3 regions of the Pseudoduganella lutea genome follow, and region 3 is predicted to be linked to each of the others. Evidence: predicted binding sites of a transcription regulator. Region 3 holds the regulator's gene; each other region holds the start of a gene.
What was found. The regulator FNR, encoded in region 3, switches genes on or off when oxygen is low (the NO sensors DNR and NnrR bind a similar motif). The targets are predictions, from matches to a motif close to TTGATNNNNATCAA.
Positions count from the first base shown of each region.

Region 1: a site for FNR is predicted at 9,540-9,553, ahead of oxc (oxalyl-CoA decarboxylase). Genes of this name have one in related genera too.
Region 2: a site for FNR is predicted at 4,150-4,163, ahead of EWM63_RS11950 (XrtA system polysaccharide chain length determinant). Genes of this name have one in related genera too.

Region 1 is NZ_CP035913.1:2,412,300-2,422,985, reverse strand. Features, by position in the region: gene EWM63_RS10225 (substrate-binding domain-containing protein) at 12-1,106, shown strand; gene frc (formyl-CoA transferase) at 1,237-2,484, shown strand; gene EWM63_RS10215 (histone deacetylase family protein) at 2,497-3,438, shown strand; gene EWM63_RS10210 (LysR substrate-binding domain-containing protein) at 3,444-4,373, opposite strand; gene EWM63_RS10205 (hypothetical protein) at 4,535-4,843, shown strand; gene oxlT (oxalate/formate MFS antiporter) at 5,224-6,576, shown strand; gene EWM63_RS10195 (fumarylacetoacetate hydrolase family protein) at 6,673-7,440, shown strand; gene EWM63_RS10190 (2-dehydropantoate 2-reductase) at 7,457-8,473, shown strand; gene EWM63_RS31740 (hypothetical protein) at 8,562-8,711, opposite strand; gene EWM63_RS10185 (Crp/Fnr family transcriptional regulator) at 8,888-9,496, opposite strand; gene oxc (oxalyl-CoA decarboxylase) at 9,653-10,686, shown strand, end outside.
Region 2 is NZ_CP035913.1:2,849,843-2,860,528, forward strand. Features, by position in the region: gene EWM63_RS11935 (XrtA/PEP-CTERM system-associated ATPase) at 1-8, opposite strand, end outside; gene EWM63_RS11940 (TIGR03016 family PEP-CTERM system-associated outer membrane protein) at 26-1,561, opposite strand; gene EWM63_RS11945 (XrtA-associated tyrosine autokinase) at 1,554-2,516, opposite strand; gene EWM63_RS11950 (XrtA system polysaccharide chain length determinant) at 2,541-4,061, opposite strand; gene EWM63_RS11955 (S1 family peptidase) at 4,327-5,118, shown strand; gene EWM63_RS11960 (XrtA/PEP-CTERM system exopolysaccharide export protein) at 5,310-5,882, shown strand; gene EWM63_RS11965 (hypothetical protein) at 6,065-6,631, shown strand; gene EWM63_RS11970 (hypothetical protein) at 6,631-6,864, shown strand; gene EWM63_RS11975 (HprK-related kinase A) at 6,872-7,774, shown strand; gene EWM63_RS11980 (nucleotidyltransferase domain-containing protein) at 7,771-8,874, shown strand; gene EWM63_RS11985 (GAF domain-containing protein) at 8,921-9,646, shown strand; gene EWM63_RS11990 (lytic transglycosylase domain-containing protein) at 9,651-10,511, shown strand; gene EWM63_RS11995 (FAD-binding oxidoreductase) at 10,508-10,686, shown strand, end outside.
Region 3 is NZ_CP035913.1:3,147,151-3,157,836, forward strand. Features, by position in the region: gene EWM63_RS13260 (LysR substrate-binding domain-containing protein) at 1-279, opposite strand, end outside; gene EWM63_RS13265 (SRPBCC family protein) at 356-820, shown strand; gene EWM63_RS13270 (hydrolase) at 872-1,525, opposite strand; gene EWM63_RS13275 (DUF2269 family protein) at 1,696-2,160, opposite strand; gene EWM63_RS13280 (SDR family oxidoreductase) at 2,165-3,433, opposite strand; gene EWM63_RS13285 (hypothetical protein) at 3,497-3,976, shown strand; gene EWM63_RS13290 (response regulator) at 3,993-7,103, opposite strand; gene fnr (fumarate/nitrate reduction transcriptional regulator Fnr) at 7,254-8,012, shown strand; gene EWM63_RS13300 (FixH family protein) at 8,108-8,614, opposite strand; gene ccoG (cytochrome c oxidase accessory protein CcoG) at 8,626-9,999, opposite strand; gene ccoP (cytochrome-c oxidase, cbb3-type subunit III) at 10,003-10,686, opposite strand, start outside.

The sequences.
Region 1 (10,686 bases), 730 kb from region 3:
GGATTTTGCATATGCTCAGCGTGGAAATTAAACCCGACTGGTTCCTGCGCGATGCCAGGGGAAACGCTACCGCGCTGCCCGCGCTGCTGTCCTTGCTGGCCGCCGTCAGCGAAACGGGCAGCATCAGCAAGGCGGCGGTGCAGGGCCGCATGTCGTACCGCCATGCCTGGGGCCTGCTGCAGCAGTTCAGCGAACAGTTCGGCGCTGAACTCGTGCACAAGGTGCGCGGGCAGGGTACCGTGCTGACCCCGCTGGCCGAGAAGCTGATGTGGGCGGACCGCCGCATCAATGCGCGGCTCTCGCCGCTCCTCGACAGCCTGGCGTCCGAGCTGCAGCAGGAACTGGTGCGCGTGCTGGCCGCCGATGCGCAAGGCGTGCGGCTGACGGCGTCGCACGGCTTTGCCGTAGCGGCGCTGGTGGCGCAGCTGCGCAACGAGGGCGTGACCGTGGACATCAACTACCGCAGCAGCACCGAGGCGGTGGCGGCCCTGGCGCGGGGCGAATGCGACCTGGCCGGCTTCCACCTGCCGGTGGGGCGGTTCGAGGAGGCGGCCGCGGCGAGCTACCGGCCCTGGCTGAACGAGGAACGCCATGCCTTCCTGCACCTGGCCTACCGCGAACTGGGCCTGTTCGTGGCGCGCGGCAATCCAAAGGGCGTGACCGGGCTGGCCGACCTGGCGCGGCGCGACCTGCGCTTCGTCAACCGGCAGCAGGGTTCGGGCACCCGCGTGCTGCTCGAGCTGCTGCTGGCGGAGCAGGGCATCGACCCGGCGGCCATCGTCGGCCACGACAGCGCCGAATTCACGCACGCGGCGGTGGCGGCCTACGTGGCCAGCGGCATGGCGGACATCAGTTTTGGCGTGGAGACGGCGGCGCGCCGCTTCGGCCTCGAATTCATACCCGTCTGCCGTGAACGGTATTTCCTCGCCTGCGACAGGGCGGCACTCGACCAGCCCCTGCTTGCCGCGGTTGCCGCGGCGATGACCCACGACCGGTTTCGCGCCGCGCTGGCCGACCTGCCGGGCTACGATGGCGCACTGGCGGGCAGCCGGGCCGACCTGGCCACGCTGTTTTTGGCTGGCCAGACTCTATCTGGTCAAACTTAACCGCGGTCAATGATCGGGCGCGGGCGGGGCCGTTATGATGGGTTGCATCTGACACAGCACAACTGTTTGCCCGGACTCATCGGGCAGCGCAGAATAGAAAAAAATCAGCCCATCAACCGAGGAGACCGGCATGAGCAAGGCTTTGGAAGGCATTCGCATTCTCGATTTCACCCACGTGCAATCGGGCCCCACCTGCACCCAGCTGCTCGCCTGGTTCGGCGCCGACGTGATCAAGGTCGAACGGGCCGGCGAGGGCGACGCCACGCGCGCCCAGCTGCGCGACATTCCCGAAGTGGACAGCCTGTACTTCACGATGCTGAACCATAACAAGCGCTCGATGACGCTCGATACCAAGCAGCCGGCCGGCAAGGCGGTATTGGAAACGCTGATCCGCGACTGCGATGTGCTGGTGGAGAATTTCGCGCCCGGCGCGCTGGACCGCATGGGGTTTTCGTGGGAGCGCATCAGCCAGCTGAACCCGCGCATGATCGTCGCCTCCGTGAAGGGCTTCGGTCCGGGGCCCTACGAGGACTGCAAGGTGTACGAGAACGTGGCGCAATGCGCCGGCGGGGCCGCCGCCACGACCGGCTTCGACGACGGGCCGCCCGTCGTCACGGGCGCGCAGATCGGCGACAGCGGCAGCGGCCTGCACCTGGCGCTGGGCATTGTCACCGCGCTGTTCCAGCGCACCGCCACCGGCCGCGGCCAGCGCGTGCAGATCGCCATGCAGGATGCGGTGCTGAACCTGTGCCGGGTCAAGCTGCGCGACCAGCAACGCCTGGCGCGCAATGGCGTGATGGAAGAGTATCCGCAATTCGCCACCGGCCAGTTCGGCGACTCGGTGCCCCGCGCCGGCAACGCCTCCGGCGGCGGCCAGCCTGGCTGGATCCTCAAGTGCAAGGGCTGGGAGAGCGATCCGAACGCCTACATCTACTTCATCGCCCAGGCCGCGGTGTGGCCGGCGATCTGCCGCGTGATCGGGCGCGAGGGGTGGATCACCGATCCGGCCTACGCCACGCCGCGCGCCCGGCTGCCGCACCTGATGCAGATCTTCGCCACCGTCGAGGAATGGACGAAGACGCTGACGAAGTTCGAGGTCATGGACATCCTCAACCGCGACGACATTCCCTGCGGGCCGATCCTGTCGATGAAGGAACTGGCCGAGGAACCTTCACTGCGGGCCACCGGCACGATCGTCGAGGTCGATCATCCGGAGCGCGGCCCCTACCTGACGGTCGGCAATCCCATCAAGCTCTCCGACAGCCCCACGGTGGTGCGGCGCTCGCCGCTGCTGGGCGAGCATACCGAGGAAGTGCTCGGCCAGCTGGGCTACGGCGACGAAGAGATCGCGGCGCTGCGGGCCGGGCGCGTCATCTGACACGGAGACATCATGGACAAGCCAGGCACGATGGTCATGTTCCATCCCGACTGCCTGGAGCATCTTCCAGGCCCGGGCCACCCGGAGTCGCCCGAGCGCCTGCATGCGGTGATGGGCGCGTTATGGAAACCGGAGTTCACGGCGCTGGCGTGGCGCGAGGCGCCGCTCGGCACCCGCGAGCAGGTGCTGCTGGTGCATGACGCGGACTATGTCGATACCGTGACGGCGATGGCGCCCCGGCAGGGCGTGGTGCTGCTCGATGGCGGCGACACGGCGATGTCGCCCGGCTCGCTCGACGCGGTGATGCGCTGCGTGGGCGCCGCCTGCGCCGGCGTCGACGCGGTCCTGGCGGGGGAGGCCCTGAATGTGTTCTGCGCCACGCGGCCGTGCGGTCACCATGCCGAACCGGATCGGGCGATGGGCTTCTGCATCTTCAATCAGGTGGCCATCGCCGCCATGCATGCGCTGCATGCCCACGGCCTGGCGCGGGTGGCCGTCATCGATTTCGATGTCCGCCATGGCAACGGCACGCAGGCCGCGTTCTACGACGAGCCGCGGCTGTTCTTCGGCTCCAGCCACCAGTCGCCGCTGTATCCGGGCACGGGCGCGGCGCACGAACGGGGCGGCAGCGGCAACATCGTCAACGTGCCGCTGCCGCCCGGCTGCGGTTCGCAGGCATTCCGCAACAGCATGGCGATGCGGCTGCTGCCGGCCCTGCGCGCGTTCGCACCGGAGCTGATCCTCGTCTCGGCGGGCTTCGACGCGCACCGTCTCGACCCGCTGGCACAGCTGGCGCTGGACGACGAGGACTTCGGCTGGATCACGCGCGAAGTGATGGCGATCGCCGCGGACACGTGCGCGGGGCGCATCGTTTCCGTGCTCGAGGGCGGCTACAGCGGCGCTGGCCTGGCCGGCGGCACTACCGAGCATGTGCGGGCGCTGATGGGGAATTGAAGGAGCTACGTCCCCGCCGTGGGAATCAGCCGTCCGATCCACTCGGCGCCATCTTCGAGCAGGAACTGGCGGAACGCGTGGGCCACGGGCGGCAGGCGCTTTTCGCGGCGGTGCACCACATACCAGTTCAGCATGAGCGGAAAACGCTCGGCGGGCACCACCACCAGGCTGCCGGCCGCCACCTCGCGGCCGATCGTATGCGCCGACAGGAAGCCCAGGCCGATCCCCGCGATCACGGCCTGCTTGATCGTCTCCGTGCTCTTGATTTCCATGGCCACCTGCAGCTCGTCGAGCCGGGTGCCGAACGCGTCTTCCATCGAATGCCAGGTGTCCGAGCCGCGTTCGCGCACCACGAACGGGTGCCGCACCAGCTCGCGCAGGCCGATCGGCTCGCGGCCGGGCGCCGCCAGCGGGTGCTGCGGCGCCGCCACGATGACATAGGGATGGGGGGCGAAGGCGTCGTTCTGCGTGTCGTGCAGGGGAGGGCGCACCATGACGGCGAGATCCGTGCGGTTGTCCGACAGTTGCTCCAGCAATTCCTCGCGGTTGTGCACCGTCAGGTTCAGCTTCACGCCGGGATGGCGGCGTGCGAAGGCCATCATCAGCTGGGGAAAAAAATAGTCGCCGGCGCTGATCACCGCCACGTCCAGGCGGCCGCCGGCAATGCCGCGATGCTGGGCCATCGCCGTGTCGGCCTGCTCGAACTGGGCGATGATGGCGCGGCAATAGGGCAGCAGCTCGGCGCCCGCCTGGGTCAGGTAGGTCTTCTTGCCGAGCTGCTCGAACAGCGTGGCGCCGGCGTGGGCTTCGAGCGTGCGGATCTGCGTCGATACCGCCGGCTGCGTGAGGTGCAGTTCCGTGGCGGCCCTGGAAAAACTCAGGTGGCGGGCTACCGCCTCGAAGATCTTCAGCTGGCGCAGTGTCGCATTCCGCATGGCGCTCCCGGTGGATGTCGCAGGTGTGGTTGCAGGGACGGTGGCAGGTAAGGTCGCAGGTATTAAGGATGCTTGATGATTATCCCTAAAAACTTTGAATTTTGCTAATCATCCAGCATGCTTAATATGGACTTCTCGGTATCACGACAACGGAGGAGACCATGACGAACACCAGCAACGCCGCCGCGGCGCAACGCAATGCCTGGAATGCGGCCTTCCACGAACTGGACCTGCCCTGGTACTGGGAAGCGGGGTGCCGGTTACCCGATATCGGCGCGGAGCGCGCCTGCATCCACGATTACCTGGCGCGCCACCAGGGACACCTTCTCGCCGTCTACGACGCGGACTTCCTCATCGACGCGATCGTCGCCACCAAGGACCGCTGCGAAGAGCGCTGCCAGGCGGCCGGCAGCGATCCGGCGGCGGCGATCGACTGGCGCGAACTGCGCCAGCCGCAGATCGGCGTCTGACGCCTGGCGTGTGTGTGGATGCCACTACTTGTAACGATTTTTTGATTCTTAACCGCGGTCAAGGAGTTGCGAAATATGTTCTTTCACAATCGGTTCATCTGTTGAACTTCAAATAAGGGATCGGGGGCGCCGCCAGCGGCCGCGGCCCGATCCAGGTTCCAGAGTCTTTCGGCAGCTTCCGCGCGGATCCACAGATTCATAGAGGAGACAACAACATGAGCCACCTACTGCACCGCAGCATCGCCAGGCACCGTTTGCGAAGCCCCATTCCGTTGCCGGGCGAGCCACCCGCCACGCGATCCGGCCACTGATGCAAGCACACAGCGGTACCCGCAAAGGGCTACCAGAACAGCGCTGAAAAACCAGATGGGAGACATTGCATGAAAACCGACGCACCGACCGCTATCGAAAGGCCAGCATCGTTCCGCTGGATGCAACTGATCATGGGCATCATCTGCATGGCCATGATCGCCAACCTGCAGTATGGCTGGACCCTGTTCGTCAATCCCCTCGCCGAAGCCCATGGCTGGACCAAGGCATCGATCCAGGTGGCGTTCACGATCTTCATCCTGACCGAAACCTGGCTCGTGCCGGTGGAAGGCTGGGCGGTGGACAAATGGGGACCGCGCCCCGTCGTGCTGTTCGGCGGCCTGCTGTGCGCGATCGGCTGGGTGATGAACTCGTATGCCGACACCCTGGCGGTGCTGTACATCGCCGCGGCCGTCAGCGGCATCGGCGCCGGCGCGGTCTACGGCACCTGCGTGGGCCAGTCCCTGAAGTGGTTCCCGGACCGCCGTGGCCTGGCCGCGGGCCTGACCGCCGCCGGCTTCGGCGCCGGCTCGGCCGCCACCATCATCCCGATCTCGAACATGATCGCGGAGCGCGGCTACCAGGACACGTTCCTGTACTTCGGCATCGGCCAGGGCGCGATCGTCATCCTGCTGGCACTGATGATGGTGCGTCCGCCCCACACGGCAAGCAAGGCCGTCAAGAAGAAGGTCAATCCGAACGTGCTGCAGACAACGGCCGACTTCAAGCCATCGCAGATGGTGCGCACCCCGGTGTTCTGGGTGATGTACACGATGTTCGTGCTGGTCGCCGCCGGCGGCCTGATGGCCACCGCGCAAATGGGCCCGATCGCAACCGACTTCGAGATCGATGGCGTGAAGTTCAACGTCATGGGCATGGTCCTGCCGGCCCTGACGTTCGCCCTGGCGATCGACCGGGTACTGAACGGGTTGACGCGGCCATTCTTCGGCTGGGTGTCGGACCAGATCGGCCGGGAAAAAACGATGTTCATCGCCTTCGCGCTGGAATCGGTGGGCATCATCCTGCTGTACTACTTCGGTCGTGACCCGATCATGTTCGTCATCCTGACCGGCCTGGTGTTCTTTGCCTGGGGCGAGATCTACAGCCTGTTCCCCGCCACCACGGCCGACACGTTCGGTACCCGCAACGCCGCCGGTAACGCCGGTCTGATGTACACGGCGAAGGGCACGGCATCGATCTTCGTGCCGATCTCGAGCATCATCACCGCCATGACGGGGAGCTGGGAAGCGGTGTTCTTCGTCGGCTGCGGCATGAACGCGGTGGCCGCCATCATGGCCTGGTGGGTGCTGCGGCCGATGCGCAAGCGTTTCATCGAAGAGTCTTCCGGCATGGTCAGCGTGCAGGACGACGAGGTCATGAGCGCCAGCGCCGGCACGGCCACCGCGGCCCGCATCATCACCTGATCCACGTTTCTCCCCGGGGTCCCGCGCACGCCATCCGCGCGCGCGGGCTTCCCACGCCCTTATACCTGCTCGCCGCGCCATCCCACGGAGGCTTCCATGATCCAGCACTGGATTCGTTTCAGGCATCTCGACACCGTTCGCTTCGGTACCCTCGAGGGTGACAAGATCCGCGTCTTCAAGGGCGACATGTTCGACGCGCCGCAACGCACCGACATCGCCCTCCATCTTGCCGACGTCGAGCTGTACACCCCGGTCGTGCCGGGCAAGGTGCTGGCGATGTGGAACAACTTCCACGCCCTTGGCAAGAAACTCGGCCTGCCGCCGCCGGCCGAACCGCTGTACCTGATGAAACCGCCGACCTCGTTCCTGGCGCCGGGCGGCACGATCCGCCGGCCGCGCTGCGAAGGCAAGGTGGCGTTCGAAGGCGAGCTGGCGATCGTGATCGGCCGCACGTGCAGCGGCGTCGCCGTCGAGCATGCGGCGGAGCACATCTTTGGCTACACCTGCGCCAACGACGTAACCGTGAGCGACATCATCGGCCGCGATCCCACTTTCCCCCAGTGGGTGCGCGCCAAGGGCTTCGATACGTTCTGCCCGTTCGGCCCCGCGATCGCCACCGGGCTCGATCCCGCGATGCTGGTGGTGCGCACGATCCTGAACGACGAGGTGCGCCAGGACTACCCGGTCAACGACATGGTGTTTTCCGTCGCCGAACTCGTCAGCCGCGTGTCGCAGGACATGACGCTGGAACCGGGCGACCTGCTGCTGTGCGGCACGTCGGTCGGTGTGGGCTCGATGCGGCCGGGCAGCACGGTCGTCGTGGAGATCGACGGCATCGGCCGGCTCAGCAACCGTTTCGAGTAAAACCAAGGAGCATATGATGAAGATCGCAGTGATTGGAGCGGGTGCCATTGGCGGCCTGGTGGGCGCGCGGCTGGCGCTGGCGGGCGAGGACGTGACCTTCCTCGTGCGCGGCGCGAACCTGGAGGCCATCCGCAACCGCGGCATCAGGCTGATCGAGGCGTGCGGGCAGGTGCAGGTGGCGGCCCGGGTGCGCGCCACGAACGACTATGCCGCGGCCGGGCCGCAGGATATCGTCATCGTCGCGCTGAAGGCGCACCAGGTGGTGGACGTGGCGGACGACATCGGCCACCTGTTCGGCCCCGAGACGGTCGTGGTGACGATGCAGAACGGCATTCCGTTCTGGTATTTCCATCGCCACGGCGGCGCGTTCGAAGGGCGCCCCGTGCTCAGCGTGGACCCGGCAGGCGTGCTGGCGCAGCGCATCCCGCCAGGGCGCATCCTTGGCTGCGTGGTCTACCCGGCCGCCGAGCTGGTGTCGCCGGGCGCGATCCGCCATATCGAAGGCAACCGCTTCCCGCTCGGCGAGCTCGATGGCAGCAGCAGTGCGCGAGCGCGTGCCGTGGCCGCGTGCTTCGAACACGCGGGGCTGAAAGCGCCTGTGCTGGAAAACATCCGGGCGGAGATCTGGCTGAAGTTGTGGGGTAATCTCAGCTTCAATCCCATCAGCGCGCTGTCGCATTCCACGCTGGTGGACATCTGCCAGCATCCGCTGGCGCGCAACCTGGCGGCGAACATGATGCGCGAGGCCGAGGACGTGGCCGCCAAGCTGGGCATCGCCTTCCGCGTCACGCTCGATCGCCGCATCGAGGGGGCGGAAAAAATCGGCAAGCACAAGACCTCGATGCTGCAGGACGTGGAGGCGGGCCGGGGACCGGAGATCGATGCGCTGGTGGGCTCGGTGATCGAGCTGGCACGCCTGACCGATACGCCGACGCCTCATATCGACTCCGCCTATGCGCTCGTGAAGCTGCTGGAGCAGGCGATGGTCCAGGCACGGGGTGGTGTGCGGCTGCAGAAGGCCGTCGCCGCATAAGGGCACGCCGCCAGCGCGAAAAAAAACCGGGACAGCATGCTGTCCCGGCCTCGGTATCGCTGAAGCGATGTCCTGTTTTGTCGCGCTGTTACAGGCCCCAGGTATAGGCCGCTTCTTCGCGGTCCTGCTGCTGGTCGCTCAGTTTGTCGCGCACGTCCAGCTGGAACAGCGACAGGAGGAATTCACCCAGCGACAGGCCATTGGTTTGCTGCTTTGTACTATCAGTGAGACCGTTCATGTGCTGCTCCTCGAATGGTTGAAAGCGTGTATGCCTTTGATTATAAAGGCAGCACACCCCCGGTCCAATTGACGGCAGCCATATCTGTCATTCAATGTGTGAATGACTGTCTATGAAAAATCGCTCAAAAATAAGGCAAAAATATTTCTCGCTTGTTACAGAGAAACTGTTGCTTTTCAGATTTTTCCCTGGTGCTTCAAACGGCTCAGCGTTTCCGGCGACAGGTTCAGGTAGTAGGCGAGCTCCTTTTTCGGCAGCCGCTCGAACAGGTCGGGGAACTTGCGCATGAAGCGGTGCACGCGGCCCGGCGCATCGAGCAGGTGCAGCGTGATGGTGTGCGCCATGATGGCGCTCATCAGGTTCATCACCTCGTACTCGAACGCCTGCTTCACCACGCTGTGGCTCTGCAGGAAATTCACCCACTGCGTCAGCGGCATGCTGGCGACCCTGGCCTTCGTCATGCACACGATGCTGTAGGGCGTCGGCGTCTTCAGGCACCAGGCGGCGTAGCTCGTCTCGATGTCGCGTTCCGACGAGAAGCGCAGGATCATCTCCTTGGCCTCGTGGTTCGTCACCTGCCGCTTCAGGATGCCATCCAGGATGAAGTACTGCTGCATGTCATACACGCCCTGGTTGAGGAGGAGGTCGCCCTTCTGGTGGTTCGTCACCGTGAGGTAGGGCTCCAGTGCGGCCATTTCGCTGTCGCGCAATTCCTTGAGAACGATGTTCTGCTTCAGCTGGGCGCGAATGATGTTTCGTTCCGGGTGGTTGGCAATGAGCGTCATGTCGGGCCGTGGAACTGCATGAATTCACATCATGCGGTGAATCTTGACCGCGGTCAATGATTGAAACGATTGGCGCTGGATATGATCAATTCCAGGCGATCCAGCTGGCCATGTCGCCCGAACCGACAGGCATCCCGACAATAACCGGAGACAATCATGACCCACAACGTATCGGTAGAAGTCACCGACGGCTTCCACCTCGTGATCGATGCGCTGAAGCACAACGACATCGATACGATTTTCGGCCTGGTCGGCATACCGATCACGGATCTCGCCCGCCTGGCCCAGGCCGAAGGCATGCGCTTCATCGGCTTCCGCCACGAGCAGAACGCCGGCAACGCCGCCGCCATCGCGGGCTACATGACGAAGAAGCCGGGCATCTGCCTGACGGTCTCCGCACCAGGCTTCCTGAACGGCCTCACGGCGCTGGCGAACGCCACCACGAACTGCTTCCCGATGATCCTGATCTCCGGTTCCAGCGAGCGCGAGATCGTCGACCTGCAGCAGGGCGACTACGAGGAGATGGACCAGCTGAACATCGCCCGCCCGCACGCCAAGGCGGCGTTCCGCGTGCTGAAGGCGGAGGACATCGGCGTCGGCATCGCGCGTGCCATCCGCGCCGCCGTGTCCGGCCGGCCGGGCGGCGTGTACCTCGACCTGCCGGCGCAACTGCTGGCGCAGACGATCGAGGCAGGCCATGCCAAGCGCTCGCTGATCAAGGTGGTCGATGCCGCGCCGCGCCAGCTCCCGGCACCGGACTCCGTGGAGCGCGCGCTGGCGTTGCTGAAAGAGGCGAAGAAGCCGCTGATCCTGCTCGGCAAGGGCGCCGCGTATGCGCAGGCCGATGCCGACATCCGCGCCTTCGTGGAGCGCACCGGCATTCCCTACCTGCCCATGTCGATGGCCAAGGGCCTGCTGCCGGACACGCATGCGCAATCGGCATCGGCCGCCCGCTCGTTCGTGCTGGCCGAGGCGGATGTGGTGGTGCTGGTCGGGGCCCGCCTGAACTGGCTGTTGGCGCACGGCAAGGGCAAGACATGGGGCAAGCCGAAGCAGTTCGTGCAGATCGATATCGCGCCCACGGAAATCGACAGCAACGTGGCGATCGCCGCGCCGCTGATCGGCGACATCGGTTCCTGCGTGGGCGCCTTGCTGGCGGGCCTGGACAGTGCCGGCATCGACAAGCCCGA
Region 2 (10,686 bases), 300 kb from region 3:
TCGTACATGAAAACGTCTCGCTCGGTCAGAATTTCATCGAAAGGGAGGCTGACACCGCGTTCTCCGCATAGGAGCTGCTCTGCAGCGCCAGCCCGCCGGAATTGCGCCGCACTTCCAGGCCGCCACTCAATCGCGGCTGGAAGGTGTGCGTCATATGGAACCGGAATTGCCGGTTGTTTTCGCTGAGGTCGCCGCTGAGCGACTTGCTGCGGCTCAGGTTCGCGGACAGCGCGGCAGTGGTGCGCGCGCTCAGCTTGTAGCTGGCGTTCAGCGACACACCGGTCTGGTCGGTATTGTCATTCAGGTTTTGCTGGCCGCTGCCCATCAGCGGGCTGTCGTACTGCACCAGTGACAGTGCTTCGCGCCGCATCTTGAACACCGTGACCATCGTGGTGGTCCTTGCTGAACGCAGCGCTACCGAGGCGTTGAACTGCCGCTGCAGCGAATAGCGGTTGCTGAAATAGTTGACGGCGTTCGGTAACGAACGCGGCAGTCCGAGGGCCTGGATGTAGGCTTCGACATACGCGGCACGCTGCACCGGATCAGGAAAATTCGCCATGAACATCTGATTCAGCATGGACGTCGTGTCGACAGCCGACGGCAGCAGGAAATTGCCGCGGCTGGTGCTCACGTCATCGCTGTAGTTGATGCTCCATACGGTATTGCGACTGCGATGCGTGGCGGCCAGAAAATAACTATTCCCGTAGTAGCGGCGGCCGGCCGATGCCCTCAGGCTGGTCCTGGTGCTGGGCTCGAAATTGAATCCCAGCGACCAGGACGCGCCTTTTGTCCCCTCACCCATGCCTTCGTAATCGAACTTGTCGTAACCACCGGTCGCCGTGAGGCTGAACTGCCGGTTCAGCGAATAGCGCAGCGATGCCAGCGCCGAGCTGTTGATCGATTTGGGCGCGATGCCATCTTCCAGGTTTTCACGGTTCAGCTGCAAGCCCCACCCAAGGGTCTTGAAGGCCATGCCACTGTTGATCGACAGGTCGATCACGTCCGACGTGCTACGGCCAAAACCACCCAGGTCGCTGTCGACCAGATCGTGCGAGTACCGTAGCTGCGTCGAAGCGAAGGTGCCGAACCGGTGCACCATGAACGGCGAAATCCGGTACGACCGGACTTCGGAACGGTTAGTGTCGGAGTATGGGCTGTTACTGACAGGGCCGAAGGCGGAAACGGGGGCCTGCGCGATGCCGGCCGAGGCGTCGAAGTACAGGAACTCATGGATGAGGTTGCCCTTGGCCGTGGCACTCAGCGTGCTGTTAAAGCGATCGCTGCCGGTAACCCGCTCGTCCGAGTAGGCAAAGGCGTTCAACTGGTACGACGCGGCCACCTGCAGGCGCGGCGTGTCATTCGAGATCGACACGCCAGGCGATACCGCAGTGATGAACTGGCTGCGCTTCTGGTCATCGCTGCGCATTTCAGGATTGTCCGACCACGTTTCGCGCATTTCGACACTTGGCTTGACCTGCCATGCCGCACGCACTGCCGACGGCAGCAACGCGAGCAGCATCGCCGAGCCCAGCACGGCACAGCGGGCCTGACATTTAGCCATAGTGATAGTCGTACTTGCTGGATGTGTTCAGCTCGCGCGACTTGTTGTAGACCAGGTTGACGTTACTGCAGCCTTCGAGCTGATGCAGTGCTTCCTTGACCGCGTGCTGGGTCGTTTTTTCCGACTCGACCACGACGACGATCTGCCCCATATGACTGGCCAACACGTGCGCCTCGCTCGTCAGCAACAGTGGCGGCGAATCAAAGATCACGATGCGGTCCGGATAACGGTCAGCAATTTCCAGCACCAGCGACTTCATTGCCTGGCTGGCGAGCAACTCCGTGGCGCGCGGGTTTGATGTGCCAGCGGGCAAGATCGACAAGGTATTGACGTTCGTGCGCAACATGACCTCGGACATATCGAGACGGTCGTCCAGCAAGATATCCATCAAGCCGCGCTGGGCTGGCAGTCCCAGCGTGCGCAGCACTGAAGGACGGGCCACGTCGGCATCGACCAGCAGCACGGTATGATCGAGTTCCATCGCGATACTCATCGCCAGGTTGATCGACGTGAAAGTCTTGCCCTCGCCCGGCAGCGAGCTGGTAATCATGATCAGGTTGCCCGGATTCGCATTCGGCTTGCGTGCCCCGAACGCGCGCTTGATCAGCGGTCGCTTGATGACGCGGAAATCTTCGACGAGGTTGGTCCGGCCACCGGCCGCGGTGACCAGGCCGGCTTCGTTCATCCGCGCCAGGTCCAGCTCGATCATGCGGGTATTGCGACGTTGCGGTTCCGGTGCCGCGGGCTCGGGGTTCGACAACGCAACGGTCGGGCCCTGCGCAGGTGCGTGGGCTACGGGTACCTGGTCCTCAGGCAATTCGGCCACGGTAACGTCAGGGCCATCCATCATGGGCTCGCACGCCGCTGGTATCGCTTGCGTGCGCACCTGGGCCAGCGGCGCGGCCGGTGCTGCGGGTTTGCCGATACGGTTCGCGGCTTTTTCAATGATGCTCACGTTGTAACCTGTGCTTTCCCCGGCTTAGGCTTGCCGGAAAATGGTGATGGCCAGTACTCCGCCGTACGCCGTGAACAGCGAGGCGACTGCGGCAGTGAACGCATACAAGCGGCGGCGGCGGCGGATTTTCTGCTGGTCGGTCCAGTTCATGCCGATGCTGCCCAGGATCGGCAAGCCTGTGACCTCCCGCAGATTGGTCTGGCTGAGGAAAGTCGGCCGGATCTGACTCAACAGTAATGCAGTGCCGAGACCGGCTACCAGCGAAGCCAGGAAGACCAGGGTGTAAAGGCGCGGGCGATTCGGGCCGGCCGGCGTGCTCGGCACGGCCGGAGGATCGACCACACGGAACGTCAGCATATCGGTGGCCGTGGACAGGTCACCCGACAGCTTGGCCGACTCGCGGCGCTGTACCAGCTTCTCGTAATTGTCCTTGTTCACCGCATAGTCGCGGTTCAGCTGCGCCAGTTGGGCTTCGACTTCCGGCGCTTGTGTACTCATGGCGCGCATCTGCGCCAGGCGCGCCGAATACTCGCCCACCCGCGCCTTCAATGAAGCGATGCGGGCTTCTTCCACCGACAGCTGGACATTCATTTGCTGCAGCATGGGGCTGTAGCTGGCCCCCGGATCGACCGCGCGGATCTTCTTGGCTTCTTCCTTCTTGCGCTCTTCGAGCTGGGCGACCAGGCGCTTGGCGGCAACGATGTCCGGATGTTCTTCCGTGAATTGCATGCGCAACTGGTCGAGGTTCTTCTCTACCGCCGAGATGCGACCATCGATTTCCGGGTTGACGATCGCCCGTTCCGCGGTATCGGTAATAGGGGCCATGTCTTCACCGGTCATCTGACGCTTGATCGCGTTGCGGGCCTGTTCCGCTTCCAGCAACTCAAGGCGGGCCTGGCTGATTTTTTCGTTCAGATCGCCATAGGCGGAGGCATAGTCACCGCCCTGTCGTGGGAGCAGGCCCATGTGACGAATCTTGAATTCCTTCAGTGCGTTCTCGCCAATCGCCAGCTTCTCTTCGTACATCCTGATCTGGTCGTCGATGAACTGGATCGCCTTTTCCGATTCCTGCTTCTTGCCGCCGAAGCTACCCTCGACAAAGATCGTCAGCAGCGATTGCACGACGTCCTTACCCAGTTTGGGATTAGGATTGCTGTAGGAAATCGTGTAGATGTCGTCGCGCTCAGTGCCGATGACCTTGATTTGAGTCATCAGTTCATCGACGATTTTTTCATGCTCTTTGGGTGTTTTTACCGTGATGTCGAGATCAACCATCCGCAGCACGCGTTCCACGTTCGGGCGGCTGATCAGCGTGCGGCGCATGAACATTACCTGCTGCTCGGTATTGGGCAGCGTGGTCATGCTTGCCAGCAATGGCTTCAAGATACTTTGGGTATCCACATAAACACGGGCAGAGGCCTGATAATCGTTGGGCAACCGGGAAACAACAGTCCAGCCGACGACCGCTACCAGCCATGTGATTGCGACCGCATACCAGCGGTACTTGCCAATTGCTTTGAGGAAGCTCAAAAGCAGGGCCATCATTTCTGCCATCTTGTTAACTCGCTTTCAGCTAAGCCATTCAGGATGCCGCACCTGCTTCAACCCGACGTGATACCGTCCAAAATATTGCTTAAATTACATCAATCGCTCTATCATACCGCAGAATTCGTTGCCTGTTGATATTAATTTTTCTTTCCAACATGACATGGGATCGAGCGTTGCAATCTGCTGACAATCTACAATTTAATTTCTAAATGGAAAATATTTCTGTCACTGCAAGTTACTCTTTTTCTGCTATCCTGACCCGATGAGCTCCGTGATCCGCCCTTGTTACTTCATGTTGCTGGCATGCGTGGCCGCCGTGCTCGGGTTTGCGCCACCAGCGCCAGCACGGGCGGCCCTGAAAGATACGATTCCAGCTATCAAGCCTTCAGTGGTGGGCGTTGGCACGCTGCTGCGCACGCGTAGCCCGGCGATCGTTTTCGTTGCTACTGGTTTCGCCGTCGCGGATGGTCTTTCCATCATCACCAATGCCCATGCGCTGCCGGACCTCGACACGGAGCGAATGGAAACGCTGGGCATCGTCATTGCCACCGGCCAGAAGCTTGATTTCCGGCCGGCGACCTTGATCGCGATCGATCGCGAACACGACCTGGCACACCTGCGATTGGCCGGTGCTCCGCTTCCCGCGCTGCGCCTGGACAGCAGCGGTGCCGTGGCCGAGGGGCAGGCACTGGCCTTCACCGGTTTTCCATTAGGGATGAGCCTGGGCCTGACACCGGTGACGCACCGTGCGATGCTCTCGGCCATTACCCCGATGATTCTTCCGTCACTGAACTCGCGCCGACTTGATGCGCGTGCCATCAGCCAACTGCAACGTCGCCCATTTGCAATCATGCAACTGGACGGTACTGCCTATCCGGGTAATAGCGGTAGTCCTGTTTATGACCCTGAAAGCGGCATCGTTCATGGTGTGCTGAACATGACTTTCCTCAAGAATCAGAAAGAGAATGCGCTCAGCCAGCCGAGCGGTATTTCCTATGCGATCCCGGTGCGTTACGTCCACGAATTGTTGCAGCAAAATACGACTGGGAAGTAAAAATTTGCACGACCGCCGCGTGCTCTCGTATAAAATATGCAACATAAAATTGACATAATGAAAGTTACGAGCTCGTAATACGGCACAATGTCGACACCCGCTTGCTGACATGCTGCACGCCCGTAACAACCAAACTGGAGAGTCCCGTGAAATACCAAACGCTGTTCAAATGGCTGGCAGCAGGCGCGGTCATGCTGGGTGCCCTGGGTGGTTGCGCCAGTTCGGGAAATACGCTGGTCGATGCCGGGCCGGCACCTGCCCCTGACTATCTGATTGGGCCAGGCGACAACGTCAGTATCATCGTGTGGCGCAATCCCGAAGTGTCGCAAAGCGTGCCTGTGCGGCCGGATGGCAAGATCACCACGCCACTGGTCGAAGATCTGGAAGCAATCGGCAAGACATCGACCGAGCTGGCACGCGATATCGAAAAAGCACTGGCCAAGTACATCCAGCAACCGGTGGTCACGGTCATCGTCACTGGTTTCACCGGCACCTACGGTAACCAGATTCGCGTCATCGGCCAGGCTGCGCGGCCGCAAGCGCTGCCATACCGGCGCGATATGTCGCTGATGGATGTGCTGATCGCTGTCGGTGGGGTAACCGAGTTCGCCTCCGGCAATCGGGCAACGATCATTCGTCAGGTTGATGGCAAACAACAACAGTACCGCGTGCGTTTGAATGACCTGATCAAGGAAGGCGATATTTCCGCGAATGTCTCGATGCGCCCGGGCGACGTCCTCGTTATCCCGGAAAGCTTTTTCTAAGCGCGCTGAGCTGTCGAGAATCTTTACAGCAGTTGATACAGCTCAACAATAAAATGTGCTTTTTTTGCTTTAAGTCATTGATTTAAAACTTTAATCGCACTAGGACAGCGGTCGGGAACAGGAATTGCTTACTATTTTCGCAATATCTATCCAACCGTCAGACCACCCAGAAGGAAATCGACGTGGCCACCGAACAACAGCACGATGCAGCAGCTCCCGGTCCGGCAAATCTGTCGCCTCAAGGCAAGGCGCGGCGCCGCTTCGCCCGCGCCGGGGTGGCCGCCTCCGGCGTGCTGCTCACATTGCACAGCCAGCCCGGCATGGCAGTGGAAGTATGTACGACGCCATCAGGGTACCTGTCTGGCGGACTGCAAAGCTTTCGTGGTCCGCCCCCGACCTGCGCAGGTCGTTCGCCCGGCTATTGGAAGAACCACAGCTGGCCACGCGGGTGCGACAAGAACCAGCTCTATACCCGTATCTTCAGCAGCTCGGGCCCACAAGCAAAAACGTATGGAACCGTGAGCCAGGCAGCCATCCTGGATCCGCAGAAATGGGACAAGCATGGCATTGGCCGCCACTTGATGGCTTGCTATCTGAATGTGCAGGCTGGCTTGTCAACCTTCCAGACGGTGCCCATGCTCCAGCGCATCTGGCTCGAATACCAGGCCAAGGGTTATTACACGCCCACGGCCGGCGTGCGTTGGGATGGCGCAAAGATCGTCGAGTATTTGCAAGGCACCATGTACTGATGGCTTCATCCTGGCGTCTCGTCCCTGGCCAGGCCCTGCTGCACCGCGGCTGGGACGACGCCTTCGTGCTTTACAACGATCTGTCCGGTGATACCCATCTGTTGTCCGATGGCGCCATGGCGATGCTGATCGCATTGCGCGATGGCGACGTGACGCCGGATGAGCTGGCCGCACCGGAGGTGGCCGAGTTACTGGCCACGCTGCGCCAGCTCGACCTGATCGAACCCTGCTGAGCCGCACATGACAACGGTCGGCAGCCTGACACGCACGCAGCTGGGCGAGCGCCTTGCGGGCTCCGGCATCCACTTGCGCACAGGCCACTTCACCACGTTGCTGCGGTCGCCGATCGGCAGCGTGGCCGACGGTATCCACTTGCTGTACAACGACTATCCGCTGCGTGAAGGCTTTGCCGATTTTCATCTTGACCTGGTGCGGCCGGTCACGCTGCGGCGCTGGGTGCGTCCGCAAGTAACATTGCTCTACGATGGCCGTTCGATGTTCAAGCCGCTGCCACTGGACCAGGCATTCCCGATGTTCGAATGGGGACTGAACTGGTGTGTGTCGAGCCGGGCAAACCGGTACCTGATCGTGCACGCGGCTGTCGTTGAAAAAGGCGGACGCGCCGCGATCCTGCCCGCCCCGCCCGGCTCCGGCAAGAGCACGCTCTGCGCTGCGCTGGTGGGCCGCGGCGGTTGGCGCCTGTTATCCGACGAGCTGACCTTGCTCAGGCTCGATGAAGGCGTGCTGTACCCGCTACCGCGACCAATCAGCCTGAAAAACGCCTCCATTGCCGTCATCCGCGACTATGTACCTGGCAGTGTGATGAGCAGGGCTGTCACCGATACGGTCAAAGGCACGGTAGCGCATGTGCGTGCCCCGGCCGACAGCGTGGCGCGGGCGTCCGAAACCGCACTGCCGGCATGGGTCGTATTTCCCCGCTTCGAGGCCGGGTCGTCCGTCACGGCCGAGCCGATGCCGCCTGTGGAAACATTCATGCAACTGGCCCAGAATTGCTTCAACTACAGCTTGCTTGGTGCCGAAGGCTTCACTGCGCTGGCCGATCTCGTCGAACGCAGCCAGGGCTACCGTTTCCGCTATGGCGTGCTCGATGAAGCGCTGGCCTTTTTCGACAGCCTGCCATGACGAAGCGCCTCGATCCATTGCTGGCCGCCGCCCTGCGCAGCTTGACGCAGTCCCCGCCGCAATTGCCGGCGCTCGACGATTCCAGCTGGGACTTGCTGCTGCGCCAGGCAGGGACGGCGAACCTGCTGGCGACGCTCTCGTGCCTGCTGGAAGAACATGGCTTCCTCCATCAGATCGCGCCGGCAGCGCGCGAGCAGCTGGGCTGGACCCGGGTGCTGGCACGCCGGCATCGCCAGGGCGTGCTTTGGGAAATACGACAAATCCGCCAGGCGTTGTCCGGCCTGGACATGCCACTGATCCTGCTGAAAGGCGCGGCCTATACGCTCGCCGGGCTGCCACCGGCCCATGGCCGGCTGTTTTCGGACATCGATGTGCTGGTACCTGAGGAGCGGCTGGGCGAGGCGGAAGCAGCGCTGATGCTGGCTGGCTGGGCCGGTACCCATCACGACGCCTACGACCAGCGCTACTACCGGGAGTGGATGCATGAGCTGCCGCCGATGCGTCACTTGCGGCGCGCCTCGATGATCGACGTGCACCACGCCATCCTGCCAAAAACAGCCGCACTGCGACCGGATTCGACTTTGTTGCGCAGCGCCGCCGTGCCATTGCACGCCCTGCCGGGGGTTTATGTGCTGGCGCCCGTGGACATGGTACTGCACAGTGCAGTCCACCTGTTCAGTGACGGTGAGTTCAACAATGCGCTGCGCGACCTGTTCGATATTCACCGACTGCTGTGCCATTTCGGCTCGGACCGCCGTTTCTGGGCCGAGCTGTTGCCCCGTGCACGCCAGTTGGACCTCGAGCGGCCGTTGTTCTATGCGCTGCGCTACAGCAGGCTGTTGCTGGACACGCCAGTGCCCGACATGGTGCAAGACGACACCGTGGGGCCATCGCCGGCACTGCTGGCCCTGATGGATGCCCTGTTCCGTCGCGCGCTGTTGCCGGACCATGCCAGCTGCGGCGACCGTTACAGCTCCCTGGCACGCTTTCTTCTGTACCTGCGTGGCAACTGGTTGCGCATGCCGCCACTGCTGCTCGCGCGCCACCTGTTTCACAAAGCGTTCCTGTCACCGCGCAAATCCGGGCCAGAAGCTGCGTGACCTGGCAGCCACGGCCACTAAAATGAACTGATCCCTGGAGGTAGCGATGGCCGACGATCTGTTGAGCAAGATTCACCAGCTATGCCGCGACATCCCGGCCACGCACGACGACCTTGCATTACACGCTGAGCTGGCCGCCTCGCTCGTGGGCGCGGAGACGTGCTCGGTGATGCTGATCAACGGCGAAGGCGAAAACGCCCGGATGAGCATTGCCGCCAGCCACGGTCCCCTGGCCCAGGATGCTGCGGCCACGCTCGTCGCACGCGGCGAAGGCCTGGCGGGCCACGTGCTGGCCAGCGGCGAGCCGTTGCTGGTGGACGATATCCTCGCCTCTCCCTATGCCGCCCTGGCACGCCGCCCTACCGCCCCGGGCCGCAGCCTGATGCTGGCGCCTGTTCGCATCGAAGGGCGCGTGGTCGGCACGCTGACCGCTAGTTGCGGCGGTACGCACGGTTGTTTCTGTGAGCAAGATTTGGCCTTGCTGGAGACCGTTGCATTGTTCGTCGGCCGAGCCGTCCAGTTGCGGCAGCTGCGCGGCATCCTGGCCTCCCGCTTTACCCAGCTGGCGCTGTCCCGCGAGCTGCAGGGTGCAGCGGCCACGACAGCCTATCAAAAGCCGGATCATGTGGCGCGCCTGCTTGCGCGCTCGTTCTACCGTGAAATGGCCCGGGCCGGCTTCGACTCGAACCAGATCGTGCAGGCTGCCTCCGAAATCATCGCACAGCTCAACAGCAACCTGGCACGCCATCATGCGCGCGAAGGCCGCAGGTGATGCCATGCTCCGCCGTTTTTCCGTCTTGCTGGTCCTGCTGTGCGGCACTGCCGCCCCGGCCCATGCTGCGCCCGAGATCATTGCCCGCCTGATTGCCGAGGCAGTTCAACTGGAGCATGGCGAGGGAATGGCCCGGGACACGGCGCAGGCCGCCCTGCTGTATTGCCAGGCAGCGCGCCTGGGTTCGCCGGAGGCGCAATATGCATTCGGCTGGATGCTGGCCAACGGTCGCGGCGTGCCACGCGACGACGCTGTTGCATGGCGCCTGTTCTCGGCCGCGGCCGACCAGGGGCATGGCCAGGCGGCGCGGCTTGTACAGGCGCTGCCGGTGCGACCTGATGCGCCGCTGCCAGCCTGCATGGCGGCCGACCTGCCCCTGCGTGTGAACCTGGATCCCGATCCCTGGGCCGCCAGTCCCGCGGATTACCCGCCCGCCAGCGTCTCGGTGCGCCACATCGTCGAACGGCTGGCCCCTGCCTACGAGGTCGACCCCGAGCTGGCGATGGCCGTCATTGCCGTCGAATCCGGTTTCCGCGCGAATGCCGTTTCGCCGAAAAACGCGCAGGGCCTGATGCAGCTGATTCCGGAAACTGCCCAGCGGTTCCAGGTGGCCGACCCATTCGACCCGGAATCGAATGTGCGCGGCGGCCTGGCTTACCTGCGCCGGTTGCTGACGCTGTTCGATGGCGACGTGGGACTGGTGGCCGCCGCCTACAATGCCGGCGAGGGAGCGGTCGTGCGCCATCGCGGCATCCCTCCTTACCGTGAAACACGGGAGTACGTTACGCGAATCGCGCGCTTGTACAGCTTGCCAGTCCACCGCTACTATCGGAGTTCGTCCAATGACCCACTCTCGAAGCGATGAACGATTCCAACCCATCGGCACTGGCCGAATGGCGCGCCGTGCCGGGCGTGGCACAAGTGTTCGACCAGGCGGCGGCCACCGCGGCGTACAGTAACGACACGGGCGGTGTCAGCCGGCGCATCGCAGCGGCGCTCAAGATCGATCACGGCAGTGCCCTGCCAGCGGTGCTGGCAAT
Region 3 (10,686 bases):
TTCCCGTTTCAGCGTATCGGCCAGGCCGGACAGCTGGTCGAGCCACGGCGAAGCGAGATCGAACAACTGCTGGCCGGCCGGTGTCAGCGCGATCGTGCGGTTGCCGCGCACGAAGAGCGGCGTGCCGAGGCGCTCCTCCAGCGCCTGGATCTGGCGGCTGACGGCCGATTGCGTCAGGCACAGGTCATGCGACGCGGCGGTGATGGAAAGGCGGCGCGCGGCGGCCACGAAACCGCGCAGCGCATCCAGTGGCGGCAGGTTCAGCAGCGGATGAGGCATGGGTCCTCCCGGAATCGAACGCCGATCATATCGCATTAAAATAACCGACCGATTGGCCCGACTGATGGAGAAAGACATGCAAGACCGCAGCCTGGAACAACGCAGCCTGGACGATTGCAACATCGTGAGTACCCGTGTGCTGGACGCGCCGCGCGAACGGGTATTCGCCGCCTTCAGCGACCCGGAACAGCTGGCGCAATGGTGGGGCCCGGAAGGCTTCTCGAGCACCTTCCAGGGATTCGACTTCACACCCGGTGGCGCGTGGACATTCGTGATGCACGGGCCGGACGGCACGACCTACCCGAACGAATCGCACTTCGTGGAGATCGTGCCGCAGGAGCGGATCGTGTTCGACCATGTTTCCGGCCACACCTTCCGTGCCACGTTCGAGTTCGCGGACGAAGGCAAGGGAACGCGACTGCGCTGGACGATGCACTTCGGCGATCCGGCCGAGTGCGCGAAGGTGGCGCGCTTCGTTGCCGGTGCCAACGAGCAGAACCTGGATCGCCTGGCCGCGCTGCTGCACCACCAGGCGGTGTGATCGCAGCAAAAGCGGCGCCTGGAGGCCCTCACGCTCCGGGCGCGCCCGCCATCAATGCCCTTCCGAGGCGTTGAACATCGACTTCGCATAAACCAGGCCCAGGCCATAGGCGCCGCCATTGGCCACCGCGGTCTTGACGGTCTGGTCGTACGTCTCGCCGCGGGCCCAGTCGCGCTGCAGTTCGAGCAGGTATTGCAGCGACGTGATCGGGCGGGCGCCGGCCTGCACCATGCGCTGCACGGCCATGTCGTGCGCTTCGGCGGTGATGTCGCCGGAAGCATCGGTGATCACGTACACCTCGAAGCCCTGGTCCAGCGCGGACAGCGCAGGCCCGACGATGCACACGGACGTCCACAGCCCGGCCATCACGATGCGGCCCTTGCCGATGGCATTCACGCGGTCGGCGATGCGCTGGTCTTCCCACGTGTTCATCGTGGTGCGGTCGATCGGCTTCTGGTCCGGGAACACGGACTGGATCTCGTCGTAGATCGGGCCGGAGAACGACTCGGCCGCCACCGTGGTCAGGATGGTCGGCACCTTGAATTCGGCGGCCGCCTTCGACACCAGCGCGGTGTTATTGCGCAGCACGGTGGCGTCGATCGATTTCGTGGCAAACGACATCTGCGACTGGTGATCGATCAGGATCAGCGTGTGGTCGGCACCGTTCAGCAGGGTTTTACCGGGTTGGGCTTTGGCGATCGGCATGATGTTTTCTCCTGGAGTTTTGATTAAATTGTCGATATCTTCGAAAGTCTGGCGCCGCGTTGTTGTGTGTGCGCTGCGTCGATGGAATGAAGTATGAACAACCCTGGAAGAAAACAAAAACGGAAAGATTACCTTTCTATGATCGAAAAAATCGAACGCCCTGAAACGGGCTATATCGGCTTGGCCACCATCAGCCAGAACACGGCGAGGAAGGCGAAAAACGCGGGAATGCCCAGCGCCACCCAGATCCGGAAATAGCGCCAGAACCGTGGCGGCAGCGGCGTGTTCGCCGCCACGGCCGCGGCGGACAAATCGCGCAGCCGCATCTGCAGCCACACGACCGGCAGCCAGCACAGTCCGGCGATGGCGAACAGCGCCACCGACCACACGATCCACCTGGCATGCAGCGGATAACCGGCGATGTGGACGAGATAAAAGCCGGTCAGGGGCTGGACGACCATCGTCGTGGCCGTGAAGAGCCAGTCGGCCATGACGACGATGCGCGACACCACGGCGATGGCGGCCACATTGCGGCTGATGACGGTGAACAGCAGGTACCAGGCCGACCCGATGCCGGTCCCGAACAGGAACGTGGCACTGAGGATGTGCAGCCACTTCACGACGAGGTATTCCATTGCGCTAATCCTTTTTTTCCAGCTCGTACAGCAGCCAGATCGCGGCCAGCATCGGCAGGTTCTTGCTGAGCGGGCCGTAAGGGTGCCAGACGAATTCCGGCAGGCGCAGCGCGATCACCACGGTATAGAAGCCGATCAGGCCCAGCTGCGCCAGCCACAGCGGGCGGCGCCAGCGCCGTGGCAGGGCCAGCGTGCCGATGCCGAATGCGAGATCGAGGGCGCTGGCGCCATACAGCATCAGCGGCGTCAGCAGGGCAGGGATGCCGGTGCGCTCGAGCAGCCGGTAGCTGTCGTCCACGGGCCAGGCGAATGCGGACACATAGGCGGTCCAGATCCACACGGCCGCCAGGCTGGTGCGCAGCATGGGCAGCAGCCAGTCCAGCTGCGCTTCGCGGCGTTCCGCCTGTGGATGAGTGATGAACTTGTCCACAGGGCGCGGCGGGCGGCCCAGCAGCCGCGTCGTCGCCGCGGGATCGGCGGTGTTGCCGCGGGCGAGCATGCTCAGCGTGTCCGGTGTCAGCGGACTGCCCGGCACGAAGCCGCCCAGCCACGCCATGCCCCGGGCAAGCGTGTACGGCAGGCGCAGCACGCGCAGGCGGCCCAGGCCGAGGGAGCGCCGCAGCGCGCCCAGGTAGCCGATGAACGGCAGGGGCGCGGGCCCCACGAGGGGCACCCGGGCGCTGCGCGGCCCGCCGGTTTCGTCCAATAGCGCGAGGATCGCCTGGCACACTTCGTCCACGTGCACCGGCTGCACCGGCTGCGGCGCCGTGCCGAAGCGCACCGCGAACGGCATCGTGGCCAGCATGCGGAACAGGCGCGAACTGGCGCCCTCGGGGCCATACACCAGCGACGGTTGCACGATGCGGGAACGCACGGGCAGCGCGGCCAGGAAATCGTCGGCGGCCTTCTTGCTCAGGTGATAGGGCGTGGTGGCTTCTTCGTCGGCACCCAGCGCGGAGACCTGGATCACGAGCCGCACGCGCGCGTCCACGCAGGCGGCGAACAGCGCACGCGGCGTTTCGGCATGCAGTCGCGTGAACGTCTGCCCCGGCGTCTCCTGGATGATGCCGACGCAGTTGATCACGGCGTCCACGCCGGACAGGCGCGCCACCCAGGCCGATTTTTCGCTATCGTGGGCGAAATCGGCCTCGATGAAGTCGCATCCCGGCTGCCGGCGGCGCCCCGCGCACAGCACGCGGTGGCCTCTTGCGCGCAGCAACGGCAACAAGCGGGAACCGAGAAAGCCGGTTGAACCGGTCAGCAGAATCACCATCGCAAGCCCTCTTCGTTACGGAGGGTCAAGTATAGGAAGAAACAAGAACATTCGGAGAACGGTATGGATAACTGGAAGCAGGTCATTATCAAGGGCATGATGCCGGGCGCGCTGGCGAGCCTGGCATCGACAGGTGCGCTGGCACTGCGCTCGAAGCAGGAAACGGGCAGCCCCTATGCGGGCGCGAACGCCATCAGCCACGTGGTATGGGGCGACAGAGCATTCGTGAACGACGAACCCACCTGGAAGTACACATTGACGGGCTATGCGATCCACCACGCCAGCTCGCATTTCTGGGCCAGCATCTTCGAGCAGGCCGCGGGCAAGGTGTTCGACAAGCCGGGCGTGGCTTCCAAGCTGGCATCGGCGGCCGCGGCATCGGCCGTGGCCTGCTTCGTCGACTACAAGCTGACGCCGGAGCGCCTGCAGCCGGGCTTCGACGTGCGCCTGTCGAAACGTTCGCTGGCGCTCGTGTATGGCGCCTTTGCCATCGGGCTGGCGGCGGGCGCCTTGTTCAACCACCGCCAGGGCAAGTCTTCCTGAGCGGCAGGGGGCGGCCTCACGGTTCGCCGCCCGCCTGCACAAGCCAGGCGCGGCCCGCCTCCAGCACCAGCGCCAGTTCGTGGCGCACCGCGGCGAAGGAGGGCGCCAGCTCGTTGGCGGGCAGTTCCGCGATCGCCATCTCGGCATCCATCGTGGCCTTGATCAGCCGTTTCGCGCCGAGCACGCCGATGGCGCCGCGCAGCGTGTGGAAAGTGCGCGCGGCGGCTTGCACATCGCCGGCTGCCAGCGCCTGGTCCGCTTCATCGGCCGGGGCCATGCCGCCTTCGAGGGCACTTTCCACCATCTTGCGCATCAACGCCCGGCCTTTCGGATCGCGGCCCATCACGCGCGCCAGGCTGTCCATGCTGAACACGGGTTCATCGCCCTGCGCCGCAGGCAGTACCTGCCCGGACGCATCCGTCGACCTGCGCCGCGCCGGCACGTAGCGCTCGATCACCGTCATCATCTCTTCGACAACGACCGGCTTGGCGATGAAGTCGGTGATGCCGGCCGCCATGCAGCGGTCCCGCTCGGAGGACAGCACGCCGGCCGTCATCGCGATGACGGGCAATGTCAGTTGCAGCTCGGTGCGAATGGCCGCGGTCGCCGAGAAGCCGTCCAGCACGGGCATCTGCATGTCCATCAGCACGATGTCGTAGCGCTGCGCATCGACCCGCAGCACGTCGAGCGCCTGCTGGCCGTCGCCCGCCACGTCGAGCGTGGCACCGGCATGCTCGAGGATGCCGCGCGCCACCGCCTGGTTCAGCGGATTGTCCTCGACCAGCAGGAAATGCACGCCTTGCAGTCGGCCCGTATGGCTGCCGGTGGCGGGCACCAGTTCGCTGCCGCCGACCTTCACCACCAGTGCCTGGTGCAGCGCGTCGAACAGCGTGGAACTGGTGATCGGCTTGACCAGCACGGCATCGGCTTCGGCGCTTCGGGAGATTTCCTCGAGCCGCTCGCGCGCGAACGCATTGAGCATCACCACGATCGGTTGCCGCTGGCCGACCGCCTCGCGGCGGATCGCCGCGGCCGGCGCGTGGCCGTCCGGGCCAGCCATGTGCCAGTCGGCCAGCACCACGTCGTACGGCCGGCCGCTGCGGAGGCGGAACGAGAACATCGCCAGCGCGGCGCTGCCGGAATCGACGAGCTCCGCTTCCCAGCCCCAGGCGCGGATCAGCCGGCCGATCAGGTCGCGGCTGGTGGCATTGTCGTCCGCCACCAGCACGGCCAGGTGGCCGGCCGCGGGCTTGCGTGGCGCTTCCAGCCGGGGCAGCACGCCGAACGGCAGCGTGAACCAGAAGCGGCTGCCCTTGCCCGGTTCGCTTTCGACCTGGATCTCGCCACCCATCAGTTCGATCAGCCGGCGCGTGATCGCCAGCCCCAGGCCGGTGCCGCCGAAGCGGCGCGTGATGCTTTCATCGGCCTGCGTGAAGGCCTGGAACAGGTGCGACAGCTGTTCCGGGTTCATGCCCATGCCGGTATCGCGTACCTCGAAACGCAGCCGCGCGGTGGCGGCGTCCTGCTCTTCGACCTTGACCTCGACCACGACCTCGCCCTGGGCGGTGAACTTGATCGCGTTGCCGGCCAGGTTCACCAGCACCTGCTGCAACCGCAGCGCGTCGCCATGCAGCAGCCGGGGTACCTCGGCATCGACGACGATGGCCAGTTCCAGTTCCTTGTCGCCCGCATTCATCGTCATGGTCGTGGCCAGGGTGCTCATCGATTCGTCCAGGTCGAACTCGACGGGCGACAGTTCCATGCGCTGCGCCTCGATCTTGGAGAAATCCAGCACGTCGTTCAGGATGCCCAGCAGCGAATCGCCGGCGGTGCGGATCATGTGCAGGTACTTGCGCTGCTGCGGCGCGAGGTCGGTGTTCTGCAGCAGTTGCGCCATGCCCAGCACGGCATTCATCGGCGTGCGGATTTCATGGCTCATGTTGGCCACGAAGTCGCTCTTGGCGCGGTTCGCCGCCTCGGCCCGGTCGCGCGCCCGTTCCAGCTCGGCGGCGCGCATTTCCAGCTCCTCCATCAGCTCGCGCGCATGGTCGTCGGCCGCCTCGCGCTCGCGCATCAGGGCGTTGAATGCACCGGTCAGCTCGCCGACCTCGTCGCGCGACGTGACCGGCAGCGGCGTGAAGTGCCGCGGGTCGCCCCGCAGGGCGCCGATCGCGTCACGCAGGCGCATCAGCGGCGACATCAGCCGCAACATGACCCAGGTGATGACGGCGGCGGTGACGAGCGAGGCCAGCGAGCCCCATAACGCCAGCCGTGTCAGCAAGTCTTTGAACGGTTCGAAGGCTTCCTCGGCGGGCAGGTTGGCGACCAGGATCCACGGCACCGTCTTCAGCCGCTTGTAGCTGAGCAGCGAGCGCACGCCGCTGCCGTCGGCACTGACCGTGGTGCCCTCGAAGCCTTCGCGCAGGGCCAGCAGGGTGGCGGAAAAACCGCCCGGATCGCGTGGCTGCAGCAGGCGGGCCGGATCGGGGTGCACCACGTAGACCGACGGTTCGTAGCCGGTGACGATGTAGTAATAGCCGGTGCGGCCCACCTTGGCCGTGCGCAGGTGGCCCAGCAGGTTGTCCTTGTACAGCCGCAGCACGCCGATCAGCACGCAGGCCACGTCGCCTTCCTCGCTGAGCACGGGCGCGACGATCTGCACGACGGGCTGCCTGTTCGCCTTGCCGATCACCGGTTCGGCAATCAGCGGCGCCTTTTCCCGCATCACGCGCTGGAAGTAGGCGCGCTCCACCACGCTGACGCCGGGGCGGCCCGGCAGCGCCGGCACGTCCGCCACGATGGTGCCGGCGGGACTGACGACGAGGATGTCGTCGAACAGGCGAAGCACGGCGCGGTAGTCGTAGTGGGCGCGCAGGGCCGGCGGGTCATTGCAGATCTCGCGCGGCTGCCAGCGGGCCGATTCGGCAACGATGTCGCGCAGCAGCGCCATGCGTTCATCGAGTTCCAGTGCGGTACGGGCGATCAGCGCGTCCTGCTGGGCAAACAGCACGCGCGAGAAATCCTTCTGCATGCGCTGGGCCTGCAGCACGGTGACCAGCGCGATCATCACGATCGACGTGATGGTCGTCGCCAGCGCGACTTTCGCCTTGATACCAAGCGGTCGCATGTCTCCTCCCGCCACGATGTTGTCGGGCCACTATGCGCCGCCGGGTCACTTGCACACTGTGCGGAAGGGCACGCTGCAGGCAAGTTTCCCGGCGTCGTGTTGGCAAGTGCTATCAAGTACACTGTGAGGCACCGTAACCGGACCATGACCATGATGCACGAGCTTCCCTCCCTGACCCTGCCCGGCGCAACGATCGACATCCTGAAGGCGCGCTGCGCCACCTGCAGCATGCACCAGCTATGCCTGCCGATGGGGCTGGAAGTGGGTGACATGGACAAGCTCGACGAGATCATCGGCCGGCGTCGCAGGCTGCAGAAGGGCGAGAACCTGTTCCGCATCGGCGACCCGTTTACGCGCCTGTACGCGATCCGGCTCGGCCATTTCAAGACCTACCAGATCAATGCCCATGGCGAGGAACAGGTGACGGGTTTCCAGATGGGCGGTGAACTGCTGGGCATGGACGCGATCAGTACCGACCGCCACTACTGCAGCGCGCAGGCGCTGGAAGACAGCGAAGTGTGCGAAATCCCGTTCGCCAGCCTGGAACAGCTGCTGGTCGACATGCCGACCCTGCTGCGCCACTTCCATCGCATGATGAGCCAGGAAATCACGCGCGAGCAAAGCGTGATGCTATTGCTGGGCAATATGCAGGCCACGCAGCGCTTTGCCGCCTTCCTCGTCAACCTGGCTTCGCGTTACGAAGCGCGCGGGTACTCGGGCACCGCGTTCCACCTGCGCATGTCGCGCGAGGATATCGGCAACTACCTGGGCCTCACGATCGAGAGCATCAGCCGCCTGCTGAACAAGTTCAAGAAGCAGGGCTTGCTGAAGGTGGCGAACCGCGAGATCGAGGTGCTCGACCTGCCGCGGCTGAAAGCCATCACGGCGGGCACCGAAACCTGCGCCTGACTGCCAGCGGCCTGCCAGCGCTTCCAGGAAATGTTCCAGAAAAACCGGTGACAGACACCGGTTTTCAGGAAATATTTCAAAAATACCGGTGTCTGTCACCGGTTTTGCCCTGACGCCAGCGAGGCTGTCCGCTGCGCTGGCCATAGCCATTGGCCCTCCAGGCGCCACGTCCGCTTGTCATCTTCCACCAGCACGGTCCAGCGGCTGCGCTCGAGCAGCGGCAGGGACACGGCGAAGTCGCCCTTGTCGTCGGGGCGCACCAGCAGCCGCAAGTCCTTTTCCGGCTGCGTGGCGTGGGCCAGGTGCACCTGCAGAGCACCGTGCAAGGGCACGGCGGCCGACAGTCGGCCCTGCAGCACGCCGTGCGCGGCATCGTAGCGCAGCGTGACGGCGGCACCCAGCGTGGCGGCGGCGCGGTCGCGCCGCAAGTCCTGGTTGATCGCCTTGCCGCGCTTGTAGTAGTCGCCGACCACCAGCGCATCCGGCTGCGCGAAGGCCAGCCAGGCCGTGCCGAAGCCGGCGACCAGCACGATGGCCGGGCCGGCCATCAGCAGCCAGGGCCACCGTTCGCGGTACCACGGCGTGGCGGAAATCGTCTGCATGCCTGTCTCCTTCAGCGCGGCACGATGAACACCGCGCGCTCTGTCACGGCGAGGTGCGCGTCGCCCAGCGCCGTCACCGTGAATGCGATGTCGTTGGAACCGGCATGGCCCGCGCCATGGGGTGCCTGCACCCGCACCGGAATGGCACGTGTTTCGGTGGCAGCCAGCGCGACGACGCCGCCGCTGGCCAGCGCCAGGCCGGGCAGGCCGGCGACCGCGATACGGTAGCGGCGCGGCTGTTCGGCCGTGTTCATCACCTGCAGCCGGTACACGTTCTCGATCGCGCCGCCGTCGACTTCGCGGCCCATCGAGCCACGGTCGCGGATCACGTCCACCTTGAGGGGGATGCGCGTGGACAGTGCGAAGCCGGTGGCGAAGCACGCCACCAGCAGCGCGGCGCAATAGACCAGCACGCGCGGGCGCAATGCGCGTTGCCGCAGCTGCGCCGCCGGCAGGTTCGACGCCATGGCGCGGTCCGTGCTGTAGCGAATCAGGCCGCGCGGCTGGCCCGTCCTGTCCATCACGCCGTCGCAGGCATCCACACAGGCTGCGCAGCCGATGCATTCGTATTGCAGCCCGTCGCGGATGTCGATGCCGGTCGGGCACACCTGCACGCACATCGTGCAGTCGATGCAGGCCCCGTTCGTGGATTTTTTTCCACGCGGTTCGCCGCGCCGCATGTCATAGGTGATGATCAAGGTATCGCGATCGAACATCGCGCTCTGGAAACGGGCGTAGGGGCACATGTACTTGCACACCTGTTCGCGCAGCCAGCCGGCGTTGCCGTATGTGGCGAAGCCGTAGAACAGCACCCAGAACCATTCCCACGGCCCCAGCGACAGCGTGGCCACGCCGGTACCCAGTTCGCGCACCGGCGTGAAGTAGCCGACAAAGGTGAAACCCGTCCACAGCGCCACGGCACCCCAGGCGAGATGCTTGGCGGTGCGCTTGCCGGACTTGCGCAGCGACGGGCCTTGCCGGTCCAGCGCGATGCGCGCCGCGCGCGATCCCTCGATCCTGCGCTCGATCCACAGGAAGATCGACGTGTACACCGTTTGCGGGCAGGCGAAGCCGCACCACACGCGGCCCGCCACGGCCGTCACGAGGAACAGCCCCCATGCGCAGATGACCAGCAGCGCCGCCAGGTAGATGAAATCCTGCGGCCACAGCACCAGGCCGAACAGGTAGAACTTGCGTGTACCCAGGTCGAACAGCACGGCCTGGCGGCCGTTCCACGTGAGCCATGGCGTGGCGTAGTAGGCCAGCTGCGTGAGCCACAGGCACAGCCAGCGCAGGCGCGCGAAGCGGCCATCCGTTTCGCGCGGATGGATCGGCTGGCGCTTCTCGTACATGCGGATGACCTGTTCGGGGGCCGGAGCATTCATGGCTTACTCCGTCGGGTTGGACAGGCCCCACACGTAGGCGGCCAGCACGTGCGCCTTGCCTTCGCCGAGGAAGTCGCCGAAGGCCGGCATCGTGTTGTCGCGGCCCTTGCGGATGGTGTCCATGATCGTCTCGGCGCTGCCGCCGTACAGCCAGGTCTTGTCCGCCAGGTTCGGCGCGCCGAGCGCGGGGTTGCCGGTGCCGCCGGCGCCATGGCAGGCCATGCAGGCGGCGAACTTGCCCTTGCCGAACACGCTCTTGATCGGATCGGCCGCGCGGCTGCCGGAAAGGCTCAGTACATAGTGGGCCACGTTCTCGATGTCCTTGTCCGATCCCAGCGCCGCGCCCATCGGGGGCATCACGCCGTGGCGGCCGTTCATGATTGTCTGCCTGATCGCCTCCGGCGTGCCGCCGTGCAGCCAGTCCCTGTCCGTCAGGTTCGGATAGCCCTTGTTGCCGCGCGCATCCGAGCCGTGGCACTGGGCGCAATAGGTGAGGAACAGCCGCTCGCCCATCGCGCGCGCCTGCGGATCGGCAGCCACCGCCTTCACGTCCTGCCGGCGGTATTTGTCGAACAGCGGGCCGTAGGCATCCTTCGCCTTTGCCAGCTCGGCCTTGTACTGGCCGGACGATTGCCATCCCAGCTTGCCGGCATAGGTGCCCAGGCCCGGGTACAGGAACAGGTAGGC